4 regions of the Geodermatophilus sp. SMS 5-13 genome follow, and region 1 is predicted to be linked to each of the others. Evidence: riboswitches for the same ligand, from Rfam matches in the RefSeq annotation. Region 1 holds a riboswitch; each other region holds the start of a gene.
What was found. A riboswitch is a leader RNA that binds a small molecule or an ion and turns the genes downstream of it on or off. The one in region 1 is predicted to bind cyclic di-AMP.

Region 1 (4,627 bases):
GGGCGTAGGCCGCGTCGAGCTGGCCGGCGGCCTCGTCCACGTGGAAGGTGCCGGCGAAGGCGGTCGCCGGGTCCGTGCCCGAGCGCAGCCGCGGCAGCCGGGCCAGGACCATGTTCACCTTCAGCTGCGAGCCGCTCGGCCGCGCTCCGGCATCGGTCCCGGTCAGCTCGGCGAGCACGGTCGGCGCCGCTCCGACGACGACGTGCCCGGCCTCGGCCGCGGCGTCGCCGTCCTCGCTCGTCCAGTGCACGGTGACGCCGTCCCGGCCGGGCTCCAGCGCCGTGACCGTCGCCCGGGTGACCAGCTCGGTCCCCGCAGCCCGGGCCGCCGCGGCCAGCGCCCCGGTGACCGCGCCCATGCCGCCGACCGGCACCCGCCAGCGCCCGGTCCCGTTGCCGATCAGGTGGTAGAGGAAGCAGCGGCCGGCGGCGCTGCCCGCGTCGTGCACGTCGGCGAAGGTGCCGATCAGCCCGTCGGTGAGCGCCACCCCGCGGACGACGTCGTCGGCGAGGTGGTCGGCGACGACCTCGGCGAGCGGGCGCTCGCGCAGGTCGTGCCAGAGCCCGGGGTCGCGCAGCCGGCCGGCGAGCTCGCCGGGCGCGAGCAGGGGCTCGGTGAGGGTGGGCGCCAGGTCCTCCGCGAGCGTCGCCAGCCGGCCGTAGAACCGCTGCCAGCCGGCCAGCTCGGCATCGGAGCCGGTGAGCGCCCGGAACGAGGCGGCCGTGGCCGGGCCCTCCTCCCGTTCGACCAGCAGGCCGACCGACCGGCCGCCCCGGGCCACCGCGGTGTAGGAGGCGACCGCCCGGTCGAGGAGCGTCAGCTCCAGGCCGAGGTCCGCCACGATGCGGTCGGGCAGCAGGCTGACCAGGTAGGAGTAGGCCGACAGGCGGACGTCGACGCCGTCGAACAGCTGCCGGCTGACGGCGGCCCCGCCCACCTCCGGCCGGCGCTCCAGCACCAGCACCGACCGGCCGGCCTGGGCCAGGTAGGCGGCGGCGGTCAGGCCGTTGTGTCCACCTCCGACAACGACGACGTCGTAGCGCGCATGCGGCATCTGCGCACCGTAACCGCCGCCCGGATGCCGTTTGCCCAGGTCGCCATGTTCACGTTCACATGACACGCCGCGGAGCTCGGGCTCGGGCTCGTCACGCAGCGTGCGCTGTGAAGCGCAAACGGTTGTGAAGAGGTGCACAAATTACATCCAGGTGATTGTCATGAGGCGGTCATCCGCTTACCGTCTGTATGTCCGTCGGGGCGTTGAGTCACTACTCAGTGACACCCGCCGGGCGCCGCCGAACCGGTGGACCGCGCGAGACGCGGACGCCGGACCGGGGACCCACCGCAGCACCGGGGTGAAGCAGGTCCGGCCCTCCAGGCCGGCCCGCCGGGCGCCTTCTGAGCCCGAACCCGTCAGCTAACTCGGTAGGCGGCTGATTCGGAAGAAATGGAGAGCCGCCAGGCCATGGCGACCCCTCGGACGTCCTTCCCGCGCCCGAACCTCCTGCAGCGCCCGCGGATCACCGCGCGCCGTGCGGTCCTCACTCTCGCCGGCGCCATCGGCGTCGCGTTCGTCCCGGTGCCGGCCTCGGCCGCGCCCGCCCCCGCCACCGCGCAGGAGGCCGCCGCGCTCATGGCGGCCCGGGCCCACGACCTCGAGGTCGTGACCGAGAAGTTCAACGAGGCGCGCGATGCGCTCACCGCCCAGCAGGACGCCGTCCGCGCCGCCGAGGCCACCCAGGCCCAGGCGCAAGCCGAGCTCGCCACCGCGCAGGCGCAGGTCCGCGGCATCGCCCGCAGCGCCTTCACCGGCGAGGGGCTCAACGGCTTCGCCGCGCTGATGACCAGCGACGGGGCCGACGACTTCGTTGCGCGCATGTCGACGCTGGACATGGTCGCCGCGCACCAGAACGAGATCCTCGGCCAGGCCGCCGAGGCCAGCCAGGTGGCCGCCCAGGCGCAGGCCACGGCCGCCAAGGCCGCCACCGAGGCCCAGGCCACCTTCGACGCGGTCGCCGCCCAGCAGGCCGATCTGCAGAAGCAGGTCGACGAGTACCAGGCCGACTTCAGCCGGCTCACCGCCGAGGAGCGGCAGGCGACCACCGAGCTGGCCGGCCACGGCGGGGAGCGCGCCAGCCGGGCCGAGCGGGCCGAGCCGCTGCCCTCGGGGCCGATCGTGGCGAGCAGCACGGCCGCGCAGACCGCCGTCGACACGGCGATGGCCCAGCGTGGCAAGCCCTACGTGTGGGCGGCCGCCGGCCCCGGCTCGTTCGACTGCTCCGGCCTGGTCCTGTTCGCCTACAAGGCCGCCGGCGTGAGCGTCCCGCACTCCAGCCTCCAGCAGTCCCGGATGGGCCAGGCCGTCTCCCGCGGCGAGCTCCAGCCGGGCGACCTGATCTTCTTCTACAGCCCGGTCAGCCATGTCGGCATCTACATCGGCAACGGCCAGATGGTGCACGCCCCGACGTCCGGCGACGTGGTCAAGGTGGCCTCGATCGACGCCGTCGGCAAGATCACCGCGATGCGGCGCATCGCCGGCTGACCCACCCGCACGCTCGCAGAGCCCCCGGCCGCCTCCCCCGCGGCCGGGGGCTCTGTCGTGTTCCGGCGCCCGGAAGGCGGCCACGCGGACGCCCGGGGGAGGACGATCCGGTGCCGGCGGCTCGGTCGGAGGTCCGGGAGGGCACGGTGGGGCAGCGGGCAGCGGAGGACGGCGACGGCGTCCCGCCGGCGGCCGGCGAGGCCGATCCGCGCATCCCCAAGCTGGACCGCGTCGCCACGACCCTGATCGGCGCCGTCGCCGCCGTCGGCGGGCTGCTCGCCGTGTTCGGGGTGAACAGCGACCGCATCGACCTGCTCCTCGACGACTCGGACGCGCGCAAACTGCTGGTCGCCGCCGGCGTCTCCGCCGTGGTGGCGGTCTGCCTCAGCCTGCTGGCGCTCATGGTCCGCGGGGCCCGCATGGAGGTGGCTGCGCTGGCCGGCGGGTCCGCCGCCTATGTCGCGGGCCTGCTGTTCGCCATCTTCGCGGCGGCCGGCGCGGCCGACTTCTCCGGGCATCCGTCGATCACGGAGGTCGCCGTGCAGCCCGGCCCTCCGGCGACCCTGTCCCTGACCGTCCGCGCCGGGAGCATGGACGAGAACCAGTCCGTCGCGGTCCGCATCGTCGACGCGCCGACCGCGGCGGTCGTCTACTCGGCGACGATGCGGCCGGACAACACCGGCCGGATCGAGCAGCAGGTCGCGTTCCCCGTGCCGGACGGCGCGCGCGAGCTCGTCCTCGAGTCCTGGCGGCTGGACCAGGCGAGGCTGCCGCCCGACTGCGCCGCCGGCCATGCCCGCGTGGTCTGCGTGACCCTGGCGCTGCCCGGGTGAGGGTTGACAGCCCATCAGTCGACGAGAACACTGCTCTCGAATCGGATCGTCGATCACGAAACGGAGCAGGAATCATGGCGCACGTGTGGAACTGGACCTGGGCCACCGTGGCCTTCGCCTCAGAGATCGCCGCTCTCGCCGCGCTCGCGGTCGGCGCCTGGTCGCTGTCCACCACGACGACCGGTCGGGTGCTGGCCGCCATCGGCGCCCCGCTGGCCGCGGCGGTGCTCTGGGGCCTGTTCGCCGCCCCGCACGCGCCGGTGCAGGTCGCGGTGCTCGCCGTCGCCACCAAGGTCGTCGTCTACGGCTCGGCGGTCCTGGCGCTCGCGCTGTCGGGGCACCCGCGGCTCGCCGCCGTCCTCGCGGTGGCCGCCGTCCTCGGCTCGGTGCTCTCGGGTCCGCCGTCCGCCCTGGTCACTCCTCCGCCGGCGGCCTGACCTGCTGCAGCAGCCCCCAGACGAACTGCGCGCGGACGCCGCCCGGGAGGTGGATCTCCCAGCGGGTCACCACGCCCGGGTCGACGCTCACCGCTCCCGGCAGGCCGACGACGTCGTCGAGCACGTGCTCCCACACCCGCAGCCGGCCCGCGGCCGCGGGCGGCACCGGCGAGCCCGGCGCGCGGACCAGGTGCTCGTTCAGCACCGTCCCGCCGGGGCCGGACAGCACCTCCCACAGCAGGTGCGGCCACAGCGGCAGCGGCCAGCGGCGCACCTCGACGTCGAGGTCCCCGAACCGGCGGTCCTCCACCTCGTCGGGCGGCCCCAGGACGGCGGTGCGCAGCGCCAGCCCGCGCGGTGCCCGGGCCGCGTGGTGCAGCGCCTGCCAGCGCCGGTGCGCGGCGCGGGCCTGCGCCCGGTCGGCCCCGAGCCGCGGCAGCGCCTGCGCCACCAGATCGGGGCGGACGTCGGCCATCCGGCGCAGCAGCACGAGGCAGAACTCCCGCCGCGCCAGCCCCTGCACGCCGCCGACCCTGCCATCCGACGAACGTCACACTGCGCAGCGGGGACGCCGGCGGGTGCGCCGGCCGTTGAGGCCTCCGGACACCCGCACCCGAGGAGGACCCCGCCCCATGCCGTCGCGCACGCCCCGCCCCGCCCTGGTCGCCACCGCCTTCCGGGTGGTCGCCGTCGCCGAGGCGATCTCCTGGCTCGGACTGCTCGCCGGCATGTACCTGAAGTACGTCCCGCGGACGACGGAGGTGGGGGTGCACGTCTTCGGCCCCATCCACGGTGCCGTGTTCGTGGCGTTCGTCGCG
Region 2 (4,627 bases), 2.3 Mb from region 1:
AGGCGGTGCTCTCCGGCGGGGACGCGGCGGGCTGGGACGCGCTGGCGCCGGTGTCCGCCGAGGAGCCCGGGCTCTTCCCGCTCGAGGACCCGGCCGACCGGCTCGACCCGCTCGGCGAGCTCGACCGCCAGCAGGCCGCGCTGGCCGCGTCGGGGGAGCGGGGACGCCTCGGGCTGCTGCTCGCGGCGGAGTCCTCCGGCGCCCTGGTCGCCGCCGAGATGACGCACGCCGGCCTGCCGTGGCGGGCCGACGTGCACGAGCGGCTGCTCACCGACCTGCTCGGCGCCCGGCCGCCGGCCGGTGCGCGGCCCCCGGTGCTGGAGGGCCTGGCGGCGCAGGTGCGCGCCGCCCTGCGGGCGCCCGAGCTGAACCCCGACTCGCCCGGCGAGCTGCTGCGCGCCCTGCAGACCGCGGGGCTGCCGGTGCGCGACACCCGCTCGTGGACGCTCGAGCAGCTCGACCACCCCGCCGTCCCGGCGCTGCTGGAGTACAAGAAGCTGGCGCGGCTGCTGGCGGCCAACGGCTGGAGCTGGCTGGACGCCTGGGTGCGCGACGGCCGGTTCCGCTCGTCGTTCGTGCCCGGCGGCGTGGTGACCGGGCGGTGGGCGTCCAACGGCGGGGGAGCGCTGTCGGTGCCGGTCCAGGTCCGCCCGGCGGCGATCGCCGACGCCGGCTGGCGGTTCGTCGTCGCGGACGTCGCCCAGCTCGAGCCGCGGGTGCTCGCCGGCATGAGCGCGGACACGGCGCTGGCCGAGGCGGCCCGCTCCACCGACCTGTACGAGGGCATGGTCGCCGCCGGCGCCGTCGCCACCCGGGCGGAGGCCAAGGTCGGCGTGCTGGGGGCCATGTACGGCGGCACCCGGGGCGAGAGCGGCCGGATGATGCCGCGGCTGACCCGCCGCTACCCGCGGGCGATCGGGCTGGTCGAGGACGCCGCCCGGGCGGGGGAGCGCGGCGCGGTCGTGCACACCCTGCTCGGCCGCGGATCGCCGGTGCCCACCGGCGCGTGGGCCGAGCGCGCCGTCGAGCTCGGTGAGCCGCCCGACGACGGCGGCTCACGGGAGGAGCGGGACCGCTCCCGCCGCGCCTGGGGGCGGTTCACCCGCAATTTCGTCGTCCAGGGGACGGCGGCGGAGTGGGCGCTGTGCTGGCTGGCCGACCTGCGCAACCGGCTGTGGCGGCTCGGCGGCACCGGCCCGGTCGAGGAGCGGCCGCACCTGGTGTTCTTCCTGCACGACGAGGTCGTCGTCCACACGCCCGAGGACCTGGCGCCGGACGTGCTCGACGCGGTGCACGGCGCGGCGGCGACGGCCGGCCGGCTGCTGTTCGGCGACTTCCCGGTCGACTTCCCGCTCGACGTCGCCGTCGTCGCCTCCTGGGCCGACGCCGGCTGAGCCGCGACCCCTAGCACCCCTCCGCCGTCAAGGCGGGGCGCCGCGACGTGCATCACTCGACGAATCGACGGCCGCCGATTGTCACGACTGCATAACGGCTCTACGGTGAATATGCCCGCCCGGTCATCACGTCCCCACCCGGGGAGTCCGAGCGGACGCCGCCGAGTCGCCCACTGTTCGGCAACGAGCAACGGGCGAGCCGGGGACCCACCGCAGTACTGGGGTGAATCCCGCTCACGGACGCCTGCGTCCGGAGCGGGTAGGGCTGCTTCCCGCCCGAACCCGTCAGCTAACTCGGTAGGCGGCTCACGGAAGAAACGGAGAGCCGCTCCGATGACGCGCGCTATTTCTGCTGCATCTGCTGCTGCACGACCCGGTACGGCCCGCTACCGCCGGATGCGCCCGCGGAGCTGACCGCCGGCGGCCGGCCCTGACGCCTCCCGCGCGCGCCCACCACCCCGAGCACCCCCGCTCGACCGGCTGACCAGCCGCTTCCCCGGTGGCCCGCGCCGGCCTGCCGCGTCCCGGACGCGCCGCCGACCCGCTGTCCGCATCCCCTCGCAGCGCGCCGCCCGCGCGCCGCTGCGCCCACACCTCACGGAGCACGTCCCCCATGGACCCCCGCACCACCACCTCCGGCCGGGCCCGCCGCGCGCGCCTCATCCCGCCCGCCGCCGCCCGCCGCCCGGGCCTGTACCTGGGCGTCGCGACCGCCGGCGCGCTCATGGTCAACGTGCTGTTCGGCGCGGACCCGGCGGCCCAGGCCGAGGCCGGGACCCCGGAGTCGGTCAGCGTCGCCCAGGAGCTCGGCCTGACCGCCCAGTCGGGCACGGTCGCCGCCCCCACCGAGGACCTGCAGCCGCTGGCGGACCTCGCCGCCAGCCGCAGCACGCGCGAGGCCGAGCAGACCGCGGCGCAGCAGGCGCAGGCCGCCGCCGACCAGGCCGAGCTCGACCGGCAGAAGGCCGAGGCGGAGGCGGAGGCCAAGGCGGAGGCCAAGGCGGAGGCCGAGGCGAAGGCCAAGGCGGAGGCCGAGGCGAAGGCCGCCGCCGCGCATACCGCGGCTGCCCCTGCCGCCGCGGAGCCGGCCCGCGAGGTCGCCGGCACCGCGGTCACCGCGACCGCGCACATCACGAACACCGCGGGCAGCATCAAGCCGCAGGTGCAGGCCGCGGCGAACGCGGTGGTCTCCAACGTGCCCGGCGCGGGCGGCATCACCCTCGGCGGCACCCGCCCCAGCGCGACCGACCCGGGCGGGCACCCGTCGGGGCTGGCGCTGGACTACATGGTGCTGTCCGACACCGGCCTCGGGAACGCGATCGTCCAGTACCACATCGACCACTGGGACGAGCTGGGCGTGGAGTACATCATCTACCGGCAGCGGATCCTCCAGTCGCCGGGCGGCTCCTGGCAGGGCATGTCGGACCGGGGCAGCGCGACGGCGAACCACATGGACCACGTCCACGTGAACTACCGCTGAGGATCAGCCCCCGTACGGCACGGTGATGATCTCCAGCATGTGGTCGTTCGGGTCCTTCCAGTACACGCCCCGGCCGCCGTCGTTGGTGTTGATCTCGCCCGGGTGCCGCTCGAACGGGTCGGCCCAGTAGTCCAGGCCGCGCGCCCGGATGCGGCCGAAGATCTCGTCGAACTCCTCCTCGGAGACGAGGAAGGCGTAGTGCCGCGGCTGGGCGACCTCGTCGTCCTGGAAGTCGAGCGAGACGCCGTTGTCGAGCTCGACGACCGCGAACGGGCCGAAGTCGGTCGGCGGCTTGCGGCCGAGCAGGTCGGCGAGGAAGGCGGCCGACGCGTGCCGGTCGCGGGCGGCGACGATGGTGTGGTTGAGCTGGACGGGCATCTGCGGCTCCCTCCGACGGCCGTGCGACGGCGAGCAGCCAAGCACGTCGGAGCCCGCTGCGGGAGCGGTCTGCTCAGCGGACGGCGACGGCCGCCTTCGCCGCCGCCTCGGCCACCGCGGACCCGACCTTCGTGACGTCAGCGCTGTCGTCCACGTAGACGACCGCGAGCGCGGCGCGGGCCCCGCCGTCGGGGCCCAGCACCGGGGCGGCGACGGAGCGCAGCCCGGCGATCACCTCGCCGTGGGAGGCCGCCCAGCCGACCCGCCGCGCCTCGCGCAGCTCCTCGCGGTCGTCCGGGGACGGCGGCTCGGGCATGAGCAGCGCGAGACCGGGGGCGCCGCGGCCCACCGGGTGCCGGGTGCCCGGCCGGTAGACGACGTGCGCCGCGGTGTCCTGCGGCTCCACGCTGGTGACGGTCACCGCCTCGTCGCCGGAGCGGATGACGAGGAACGCGGTCATGCCGAGGTCGGCGACCAGTGCATTGAGCCGGGGGAGCGCGGCGGCCTGCAGATCGGTCCGCACCCCCCGGCCGAGCGCGGCGATGCCGAGGCCGAGCCAGTAGTGCCCCGCCGGGTCCCGCTCGACGAGCTGGTGGTCCTCCAGCGTCCGCAGCAGCCGGTAGGCGATCGAGCGGTGCAGGCCGACGGCCGAGGCGATCTCCACGATCGGCTGCGGCGCGCTCACGCTCGCCAGGTGCTCGAGGATGCGCAGGCCGCGGTCGAGCGTCTGCGACTGCGGTGCGCTGCCGCCGTCCTCCGCCGCCATCGCCGTCCTCCCGATCCGTCCTCCGGTTCGCCCAGCCTACGGGCGCCGCGGCGCGGGTCCCGTTGCGGAACCCGAGCCGCGGCACGCCGTCACGCGACGATGACCTTCGGGGCGGCGAACTGCTTGAGCCCCTCGGCGCCGAACTCCAGGCCGTAGCCCGAGGACTTGACGCCCCCGAACGGCACCTGCGGGTTGAGGACGCCGTGCTGGTTGACCCAGACGGTGCCGGCCTGCAGCCGCGCGGCCACCTCGAGCGCCTGCTCGCGGTCGCTCGCCCACACCGAGGCGCCGAGCCCCTGCTCGCTGGCGTTCGCCCGGCGGACGGCGTCCTCGACGTCGGTGTACCGGATGACCGGGACCGCCGGCCCGAACTGCTCCTCGTCGACCAGCGGGACGCCGTCGGTGACGTCGGCGACGACGGTCGGCCGGTAGAACAGCGGGCCGAGCTCGGGGGCCGGCTCGCCGCCGGCGACGATGCGCGCACCGCGGGCGCGGGCGTCGTCGACCAGGCCCGCGACGATGTCGAACTGCTTCCGGTTCTGCAGCGGGCCCAGCACGTTGCCCGGCTCGAGCCCGTTGCCGATCGGCATCGTGCGCGCCAGGCCCGCG
Region 3 (4,627 bases), 730 kb from region 1:
CCCACTACCCGCTGACCGGCGTCGCCTCGCCGGGTTACAGCGAGATCCCCACCGGCGTCCAGGCGTACTTCGACTACGTCAACGACAACGGCGGGGTCAACGGCCGGAAGATCGACTACGTCTACCGGGACGACGGCTACAACCCGACGAACACCGCGTCGGTGGTCAACGAGCTCGTCCTGGACGAGGAGGTCTTCGCGATCATGGGCGGCCTCGGCACGCCCACGCACAGCGCCGTCCTCGACTTCCTCAACGGCGAGCAGGTGCCCGACCTGTTCGTCGCCTCCGGCTCGCTGCTGTGGGACGACCCGGAGAACAACCCGTACACCTTCGGCTGGCAGACCGACTACGAGAGCGAGGGGAAGGTCATCGGCAACTACATCGCCGAGAACTTCCCGGACGCCAAGGTCGGGCTCTTCCTGCAGGCCGACGACTTCGGTGAGAACGGCGAGAAGGGCGTCCGCCAGTACATCGACGACCAGATCGTCGCGGCGGAGAGCTACGTGCCCGGCAACACCGACATCACCGCGCAGATCGCCTCGCTGCAGGCCGCCGGCGCCGACTTCGTCGTCGGTTTCAACGTGCCGAGCTACACCGCGATCTCGCAGCTGACCGCGCTGCGGCTGGGCTACAAGCCGCAGTGGTTCTACTCGAACGTGGGCTCGGACCCGGGCCTGGTCGGCGCGCTGCTGGCCAACTTCTCCCAGGGCCAGGTGAGCGACGCCAGCCTGCTCGACGGCGCCTTCACCACCGAGTACCTCGCCGGCGTCGACGCCCCGGACGACCCGTGGGTGCAGCTGTGGCAGAAGGTCTGGGACGCCTCCGGCCAGGAGGGTGAGCTGACCAACTTCCGCGTCTACGGCATGGCGCAGGCCTACACGACGGTGCAGGCACTGCTCGCGGCCGGGCAGAACCCGACCCGCGACAGCCTGGTCGAGGCCATCGAGGAGAACGGCCAGGACTGGGAGGGCCCGGCCTTCGCGCCGTTCCGCTACTCGGCGGACCGGCACGCCGGCATCAGCGGCATGAAGGTCGTCCAGCTCAACGGTCTGGTCGGCGAGGACAAGACCGGCGTCCTGGTCACCGACAACGGGGACGCCGAGATCGAGGAGTCCGACAGCGCGGAGTCCACGCCGCCGGACGGCGGCATCCCGCAGGCGTAACCCGCTTCCGCACCATCGACGGGCCGTCGGCTCCCCACCCGGGAGCCGGCGGCCCGTCCGCATGAGCGAGAGCGCATCCGCCCGGTGGGACGGCGCAGCCCTCCGGGAGCGGCCGACTACTCTCGGTCGGCGGCCTCAGGGCCCGCACGGAGTCCGCACGATCGAGAGCGAGCATGGGCCGTCACGCCGATCCCTCCGCCGCCCGCCGGTTCCACCCCCGCGCCGTCGTGGCCGTCGTCGCCGTCCTCGGGCTGCTGGCCGGCGGGATCGTGTGGTGGGCCGTGGCCTCCGGCGGGGACTGCCGGCAGCGCACCGTCCGGGTGACCGTCGCCCCCGAGCTCGGCGCGCTGGCCCGGGACGTGCTGCGCGGCCCGCAGGAGCTGGACGACGGCAGCTGCGCGGTGGCCGCGGTCGAGACCCAGGAGCCGCTGCAGACCGTCGCCGACCTCGGCGCGCTCGAGGCCTCGGCGCTGCCCCACGTGTGGGTGCCCGACTCCTCGCTGTGGCTGGCCCGCGCCCCGGAGGGCGCCGCCCTGGAGATGACCAGCACGCTGGCCCATTCGCCGGTCGTGCTCGCCACCAGCCGGGCCGCCGCCGACGCGCTGGGCTGGACCGACGCCCCGCCGACCTGGGCCGCCGCCCTGGCCGCGCAGCACCCCATCGCCGTCCCGGACCTGGCCGAGAGCGCCGAGGGGATCGCCGCGCTGGGCGCGGTGCGGGCCGGGCTCGGCGGCGGTACGGACGCCGACAACGCGATCGTCGAGGCGGTCCTCGCCGCGGCTCGCGGGCCGGCGGTCAGCGTCGCCGATGCCCTGGCCGCCGGCGGCGCGGGCGACGCCGACGCCCCGCTGGTGCCGGTGAGCGAGCAGGAGGTGTACGCCGCCACCGCGGCCGCCGGCGACTCGCAACTGGTCGCCGTGTACCCGAGCGACGGGTCCCCTCGGCTGGACTACCCGGTGCTCCGGGTCGCGTCGACCCCGGTCGAGAGCGCCGCCGCGGTGGACGCGATCGTGGGCCGGCTGACCTCCGCGGCGGCGTCCGAGCGGGCGCGCGGGGCCGGGTTCCGCGACCCGGAGGGCGCCGCACCGTCGCACGCCGCCGACGCCGGCCTGCCGGACGCGGCACCCGAGGCGATCGCGCTCGACCCGGCCGACGTCCGTGCGCTGCTGGCCCGGCTGGCGAGCCTGTCCGCACCGTCCCGGATCCTGGCCGTCTTCGACGTGTCGACGTCGATGGAGGCGCCGGTCGGCACCAGCACGCGCGCGACCCTCGCCAGCGACGCCGCCAGGAGCGCGCTGACCCTGATCCCGGACACCTCGGCGATCGGGCTCTGGAACTTCGCCCACCATCTCGACGGGGACCAGGACTTCGCCGAGGTCGTGCCGACCCGCCGGCTGGACATGCAGGTGGAGGGCCGGCCGCAGCGGGTCGCCCTCGACGAGCAACTGCGCCAGCTGCCCGACCGGCTGCGCTCCGGCGGCACCGGGTTGTACGACACCACGCTGGCGGCGGTCCGGGCGGCGCAGGCCGACTACAGCCCGGACGCGGTCAACAGCGTGCTGATCGTCACCGACGGCGCGGACGACGACGACCAGAGCGTCGGCCTGCCGGAGCTGCTGGACACGCTGCGCGCCGAGGCCGACCCCGACCGGCCGGTGAAGGTGATCGGGGTGGCCCTGGGCCCGGACGCCGACCTCGACGTGCTGCGGCAGATCGCCGAGGCCACCGGCGGCGCGGCCTACTCCGCCGAGGACCCGGCCGACCTGCAGGACGTGCTCTTCGACGCGATCCGCCAGCGGCAGTGAGCTGATCCGCATTTCGGCGGACGGCGTCGTCGTCACCTGGCGTTTTCCCGCCGGCGGCACCGGATGTGGCGGGCGTCACGGCGACAATGCACATAACAGGCCGTAGCGTTTTGGCTGCGCTCAGCTAAACAAGAGCGTGGAGCCGGTCCGCCAAACCCTGCCCACCGGCTGCCATCCCGAACAGTTCAGGGCAGGGGTGGGGGACCCACGTTTCCACGGCGCGCCAGGCCTCGGGCCGCGCGCCTCGGGGTGAAGCCGCGCACCGCGGCCGGGCACCGATCGCCCGAACCCGACAGCTCACCTCGCCGGCGTCATCGGAGATCACTCACACCATGCCCAAGCACCGCGCGCCCCGTTACGTCCGCACCAAGAAGGTCATCTCCCGCGCCCCCGTCGCCGCCGGCGCCACCGTCGTCGGCATCGGCGTCCTGAGCTCCCCGGCCCAGGCCGCCACCAGCCACGACTGGACCGGCGTCGCCGAGTGCGAGTCGGGCGGCAACTGGAGCATCAACACCGGCAACGGCTACTTCGGCGGGCTGCAGTTCAGCCAGTCGACCTGGGCCGGCTTCGGTGGCACCGACCTCGCCCCCCGCGCCGACCTGGCGACCCCCGCCCAGCAGATCCAGATCGCCGAGGAGGTGCTCGCCGGGCAGGGCATCGGCGCGTGGCCGACCTGCGGCAAGCGCCTGACCGACGGCACCACCGCGGCCGCCGCCGAGGCGGCCCCGGCTCCGGCTCCGGCTCCGGCCGCGCCCCCCGCTCCGGCCGCCGACACTGCCGCCGCCGAGAAGGACACCGCCGCCGCCCCGGCCGGCGACTACACGGTGAAGCGTGGCGACACGGTCGCGAAGATCGCCGCCGCGCACAGCGAGCCGTGGCGCGAGCTCTACCAGCTCAACGCCCACGTCATCGGCGGCAACCCGAACCTGATCTTCCCGGGTCAGGTGCTGCTGACCTCCGGCTCGGCGCAGGCCGCTCCCGAGGCCGCGGCGCCGGTCGTCACCGCGCCGGCCGCGGCGCCCGTGGAGGCGGCGCCCGCTGCCGCTCCGGCCGCGCCCGCGCCAGAGGCCGCGCCCGCGCCGGAGGCCGCGCCCGCGCCGGAGGCCGCTCCTGCGCCGGCCAGCAGCACCGCGAAGATCACCAACACCGCTGGTGCCATCAAGCCGCGGGCCCAGGCGGCCGCCGACGCAGTCGTCTCCAACGTGCCCGGCGCCGACGCCATCACCCTCGGCGGCACCCGGGCCAGCGCGCGCGACCCGCACGGCCACCCGTCGGGCCTGGCGATCGACTACATGGTCCTGGGTGACCGCGCCCTCGGCGACGCGATCGTCACCTACCAGGTCGCCCACTGGGACGAGCTCGGCGTCGAGTACATCATCTGGCAGCAGCGGATCCTCACCTCGCCGAACGGCTCCTGGAAGCAGATGGCCGACCGCGGCAGCCCCACCCAGAACCACATGGACCACGTGCACACGAACTACGGCGCGTGAGCCGCGCGGAAGGCCGTACCGGTCTTCCGCCGACCCCGGACCGCCCCGCCCGCATTCCGCGGACGGGGCGGTTCGTCGTTTCCGGGGGGGGTCACGCGGGCGGCGCGCAGTCCTCGTCCCCGGCAAGCCGGGCGCCAGGCGGTCGGCCACCCCGCCGAGCTGCGACGTG
Region 4 (4,627 bases), 1.4 Mb from region 1:
GCGGCAGGTGGAGCGGCTGGCGGTGACGGTGGCGTCGTCGGAGGTCGCCGGCCGCGGGTGGGCGTTGCGGGAGGTGCTGTTCCCGTGCGGCCTGCCGGCCGAGGAGGTGGCCGGGATCGTCGCCCGCCAGTTCGCGCTGCTGGCCCGGGACGACGGCTGGCCCCGGGCGCTGGCGTCCAAGACCGAGGCCCGGCTGCCCGGGGATGCCGCGGAGAACCAGCCCAAGCGGCGCCGCCGCGGCTGAACGAGAAAGACCGGGGCACCTCGCCTCAGCGAGATGCCCCGGCCCAGATCAGCTCGTCACTGGAGCGCGACGGTGACGCCTCCGGAGAAGGCGGAGTCGTGCAGCTCGACGGCGGTCGGCACCATGCCGGCCGGCACGTCGAAGATGACCTTGCTGTTGAGGGTGTTGCCGGGGTTGATCTCCTCGTACAGCGAGGAGGAGTCCTCCATGTACATGCCCGCCTCGTCGTCGGCCGAGAACTCCTGGCCCTCGGCGTTGAACAGGCTGGCGTTGTCGCCGAAGAAGCTCTGCGGCTCGTCACCGATGTTGGAGACCGTCAGGTCGACGATGCAGAACTGGCCCTGCGCCGTGGTGTTGAAGTACTGGTTACCGATCTGGGTCTGGCTGCAGTCGACGCCGTTGACGACGAAGCTGAACTTGCCGTCGGCAGCAGGCTGGCCGATGCCGAAGTCGGCTGCGGCAGTCTCCGCGGCCTCGGGCTGCGACTGGTCCGGCGCGGTCGCGCCGGTGGAGGCGTCGGCGGAGGCGTCAGCGGAGGCCGTGGACGCGGTCTCGCTCCCGCCCTTCGTGGCGTTGATGATGATGCCGACGACCACGACGGCCGCGAGGACGAGGAACCACGGCTTCTTGAAGAAGGGCTTCTTCGCCGGAGTGGGCTGCTGGGGCGCCTCGAACGGCGCCTGCATCTGCTGAGTCATGTGTCTTCCCGTTCGGAGCAATGCCGGCGACCGAGGCCGACCGCGCGGTTCACGCCGGTCGGTCTCGTCCGGCGCTGTGGGCGGAGCCTCACATGGCGCAATCCCGCGTTGCGGGATTGCAGGCCGGAGCCGTCCGCATCAGCAACCTGGGTCACAGGAATCTCCCAGGCATCGCTTCGCTGGGCCACAGGGACGAGCTCTCGATGCGTTCGTCGGTGTGCGGTCTCGGCGACGTATGTGCCAGGCACGGCTCAGCCCAGCGGCGCCGCCGCGGCTGAGCCGGGCCGAGCCCGTAGCGTCGGCGGGGTGAGCGCCCCGCGGATGGACCGGTCGCACCGCGTCGCCGGCGCGCTGGTCGGCGCGGCCGTGGGCGACGCGCTCGGCGCGCCGTTCGCCGGGTTGCCGCCGGGCGAGTTCTCCCGGCGGTTCCCCGTGCCGGCGCGCGGGGTGCGCACCGAGATGTGCGGCGACCCGCCCGGCCGGCTCACGGACGATTTCGGCGCCGCGCTGGCGGTGGCGTTGAAGGTGGTCGCCGGCGAGCCGGTCGAGCCCGCTTCACCCGTGCAGGCGCTCCCCTGGGCGATCCGCGCCGCGCGAGATGCGCGGTCCGGTGGCCAGGGCGCCCCGGGTGGCCACGACAGCGCGCACCTCGGCGACACGCTGCGCCGGGCGTTGGACGGCGAGGACCCCACGCGGCTCCGGGACGCCGGCAGCTTCGCCGAGGTGCTGCGGAGGGCGGTCGACGAGGGCGGCGACACGTCCGCGCGGGCCGCGGTCGCGGGTGCCCTGGCGGGCGCGACCGTCGGCATGGCCGGCATCCCGATGCGCTGGTCCTCGGTGGTGCACGGCGAGGCCGCCGGCCGGTCCTGGCGGCTGGACGACCTGCAGGAGCTCGCCGCCGCCCTGGACGGCCGCGCGGCTGCGCCGTACGACCCCGGCGTCATCCCGCGGATCGGCCCGCGGGAGGTGCTGCCGGGCATCTGGGCGGGCAACCTCGACGGCGCCCGCTACAGCGACAGCACCTTCGCGGTCATCTCGCTGTGCCGGCTGGGTGAGCCGTTCGGCCACGAGGTACAGCGGATGGCCTACCTGGCCGACAACGACTACAACACCGAGCTCGACGTCGTCCTCGAGGACGTGCTCGCCGACATGGCCGCGCTGCGCGACGAGGGACGGCGGCTGCTCGTGCACTGCCACGGCGGGGCGTCGCGCACCGGGCTGGTCCTGCGCGCGTGGCTGCGGCGCACGGAGGGGCTCTCGGCGGACGAGGCGACGGCGCGGGTGGCCGCGAACTGGCCCTACCTCGGGCTGTGGAACGCCAGCTTCACCGCGGCGCTGGAGCGGATGCGCTGACCCGTCGGGCCGGAAACCGCTGCCGGTTCGGGGTCGGGCACGCACGCGCTGTGGTGCCGTGCCGGTACGCCGGAGTTACGCGCACTCCCCGTGCCGACCGCCGTCCTGTGGTGCGGTCGAGCGTCCGGCCAGGTCAGGACGGCGAGGCACCCCGCTCCCGGGTGTGTCGGAGCGGCAAAACGCGGGGCTGACTCGATTCGACGGGGTCCAAAGACCCTCCTAGCGTTCTCGCGGTCCGGATGGGGCCGCACAACTCCCGAACCTGGGAACCCCACCGGACGCCGCCGAACCGGGCGGCCGGCCGCGTGCCGGCGCCCGGACCGGGGACCCACCGCAGTACTGGGGTGAAGCACGACCGTCATGGGGGCCGGTCGCGCCGGGCGAGTTCCCCAGCCCGAACCCGTCAGCTAACTCGGTAGGCGGCTTCGGAGAACAAGGAGAACCGTCGTCGATGACGACTGCACACACGTCCCTCGCCCGTCGCTTCACCGCTCCCGCCCTGGCCCTCCTCGCCGGCGCCGGAATCGTCCTCTCCCCGGGAGTCGCCTCCGCCAACAGCGGGGACTCGGGCGGCGGGACCGCCGTCGCAGCCCCCGCAGCCGCGGCCAACGCCGCCGCCCAGAGGGCGGTCGACACCGCACTCGCCCAGCGCGGCGACCCCTACGTCTGGGGCGGGTCCGGTCCGAACGCCTTCGACTGCTCGGGCCTGATGCAGTACGCCTACCGGGCGGCCGGGGTCTCCCTGCCGCACTCCTCGCGGATGCAGTCGACCATCGGCACGCCGGTGTCGCTGAACGCGCTGCGGCCCGGTGACCTGGTCTTCTTCTACAGCCCGGTGAGCCACGTCGCGATGTACATCGGCAACGGCCAGATCGTGCACGCGTCGACCTACGGCCAGCCGGTCAAGGTGGTGGACCTGGCGTACATGCCGGGTGCCGTCGGCGCCCGCCGGCTCGTCTGAGCCGCGCTCCGGTGCCCCGGCCGCACGGCCGGGGCACCGGAGGCATTGACACCGCCCGCCCGCGGTGGCTGCCTGGTGGGCGTCCCCACGCACGGGAGGCCCGGCATGAACGCCACGATCACGGGGCTGCGCGACGCGATGAACGCGCACGACCCCGAGGCCATGGCCGCGCTGTTCGCCCCGGACTACCGCAGCGAGCAGCCGGTGCACCCCAACCGCGGCTTCGGCGGCCGCGACCAGGTCCTCGAGAACTGGACGCAGATGTTCGTGGGCGTCCCGGACCTGCAGGTCGGCGTCGTCAAGGAGACCACCGACGGGACGACGTCCTGGTCGGAGTGGGTGTGGAAGGGCAGCCACGCCGACGGCCGCCCCTTCCTCATGAAGGGCGTGACCGTCTTCGGCCTGCGGGACGACGGCCACATCGCGTGGGGGCGGCTGTACGTGGAGCCCGTCGAGCAGGACAGCGCACCGATCGACGAGGCGGTGCGCCAGCTCTCCGGGACGTCATGACCAGGGTGTGACCGGCCGCTCCTGCGGTTCGCCGTCGACGACCAGGTCGACGTGCTCGTTGCGGAAGCAGATCCGGCCGGCGATCCGCGGGTTCTCCGGGATCGGCGACTCGTAGCTCCACGCGACGTCCTCGAGCACCCGGTCGCCGACCCGCGCCGACCACCAGCTGGCCACGCCCTTGTACGGGCAGGTCGACGTCGTCGGGCTGGGGCGCAGCTCGGTGCGGACGTCCTCGGGCGGCAGGTAGTAGCGCACCGGCAGCGAGGTCTCGAACAGCAGCAGCGGCCGCGTGCTCTCGGCCAGCAGCTCGCCGTCCACCTCGACGCGGACCTCCCGCGAGCTGGGCACGACGTCCACCCGCTTGTGCGGGTCGCGGGCGTGCGCGACCAGCGGCTCGTCCTCCTCGAACCAGGTGAGCCCGCGGCCCCAGGAGAACGTGACCAGCCCGGCCAGCGCCTCCAGCGGCGGGGGCGGCTCGGCGTGCGCCCAGGCGGCGCGCTCCGCCCGGCGGCCGCCGGCCTGCACCGTCCAGGCGGTCATCCCGTCGTCGTCCGCCGGATCGACCAGGACGCCGGGGCGGACGTCGTCGGGCGGGAGGAAGTAGGTCGGCAGGAACGTCCGCGGCAGCGCCTCGGGCCCGTACTGCACGAACAGGACGGCGCGGCGGGAGTCGGCGACGAGCTCGTCGCCCAGCCGGACGCGGATCCACCGCGGCGACGGCTCGACCAGGGGCCACCAGGGGCGCATGCCGGCCAGCGCGGCCAGCCGCTGGCCCATGTCTCGGGGCGGGGCGCTCATGCGGGATGAGGCTCCTCCGGGCGGTGCCGCAGCTCAAGGGCCGCCAGGCCGACCTCGATCTCC

Region 2: another riboswitch for cyclic di-AMP. It lies ahead of AB3388_RS15135 (VldE C-terminal domain-containing protein); the one in region 1 lies ahead of AB3388_RS26305 (C40 family peptidase).
Region 3: another riboswitch for cyclic di-AMP. It lies ahead of AB3388_RS01345 (LysM peptidoglycan-binding domain-containing protein); the one in region 1 lies ahead of AB3388_RS26305 (C40 family peptidase).
Region 4: another riboswitch for cyclic di-AMP. It lies ahead of AB3388_RS19435 (C40 family peptidase); the one in region 1 lies ahead of AB3388_RS26305 (C40 family peptidase).

What each region holds. Positions count from the first base shown of each region.
Region 1 is NZ_CP165729.1:5,420,517-5,425,143, reverse strand. It holds gene AB3388_RS26310 (phytoene desaturase family protein) at 1-1,054, opposite strand, end outside; cyclic di-AMP (ydaO/yuaA leader) riboswitch at 1,297-1,446, shown strand; gene AB3388_RS26305 (C40 family peptidase) at 1,463-2,539, shown strand; gene AB3388_RS26300 (hypothetical protein) at 2,650-3,372, shown strand; gene AB3388_RS26295 (DUF2568 domain-containing protein) at 3,447-3,809, shown strand; gene AB3388_RS26290 (hypothetical protein) at 3,787-4,332, opposite strand; gene AB3388_RS26285 (DUF3817 domain-containing protein) at 4,442-4,627, shown strand, end outside.
Region 2 is NZ_CP165729.1:3,124,228-3,128,854, reverse strand. It holds gene AB3388_RS15140 (bifunctional 3'-5' exonuclease/DNA polymerase) at 1-1,394, shown strand, start outside; cyclic di-AMP (ydaO/yuaA leader) riboswitch at 1,544-1,713, shown strand; gene AB3388_RS15135 (VldE C-terminal domain-containing protein) at 2,008-2,874, shown strand; gene AB3388_RS15130 (VOC family protein) at 2,878-3,252, opposite strand; gene AB3388_RS15125 (IclR family transcriptional regulator) at 3,326-4,018, opposite strand; gene AB3388_RS15120 (aldehyde dehydrogenase family protein) at 4,108-4,627, opposite strand, start outside.
Region 3 is NZ_CP165729.1:280,715-285,341, reverse strand. It holds gene AB3388_RS01355 (ABC transporter substrate-binding protein) at 1-1,163, shown strand, start outside; gene AB3388_RS01350 (vWA domain-containing protein) at 1,337-2,968, shown strand; cyclic di-AMP (ydaO/yuaA leader) riboswitch at 3,128-3,294, shown strand; gene AB3388_RS01345 (LysM peptidoglycan-binding domain-containing protein) at 3,301-4,458, shown strand.
Region 4 is NZ_CP165729.1:4,017,890-4,022,516, forward strand. It holds gene AB3388_RS19420 (hypothetical protein) at 1-244, shown strand, start outside; gene AB3388_RS19425 (DUF4352 domain-containing protein) at 301-942, opposite strand; gene AB3388_RS19430 (ADP-ribosylglycohydrolase family protein) at 1,249-2,295, shown strand; cyclic di-AMP (ydaO/yuaA leader) riboswitch at 2,568-2,731, shown strand; gene AB3388_RS19435 (C40 family peptidase) at 2,747-3,256, shown strand; gene AB3388_RS19440 (nuclear transport factor 2 family protein) at 3,362-3,766, shown strand; gene AB3388_RS19445 (DUF427 domain-containing protein) at 3,761-4,564, opposite strand; gene AB3388_RS19450 (OsmC family protein) at 4,561-4,627, opposite strand, start outside.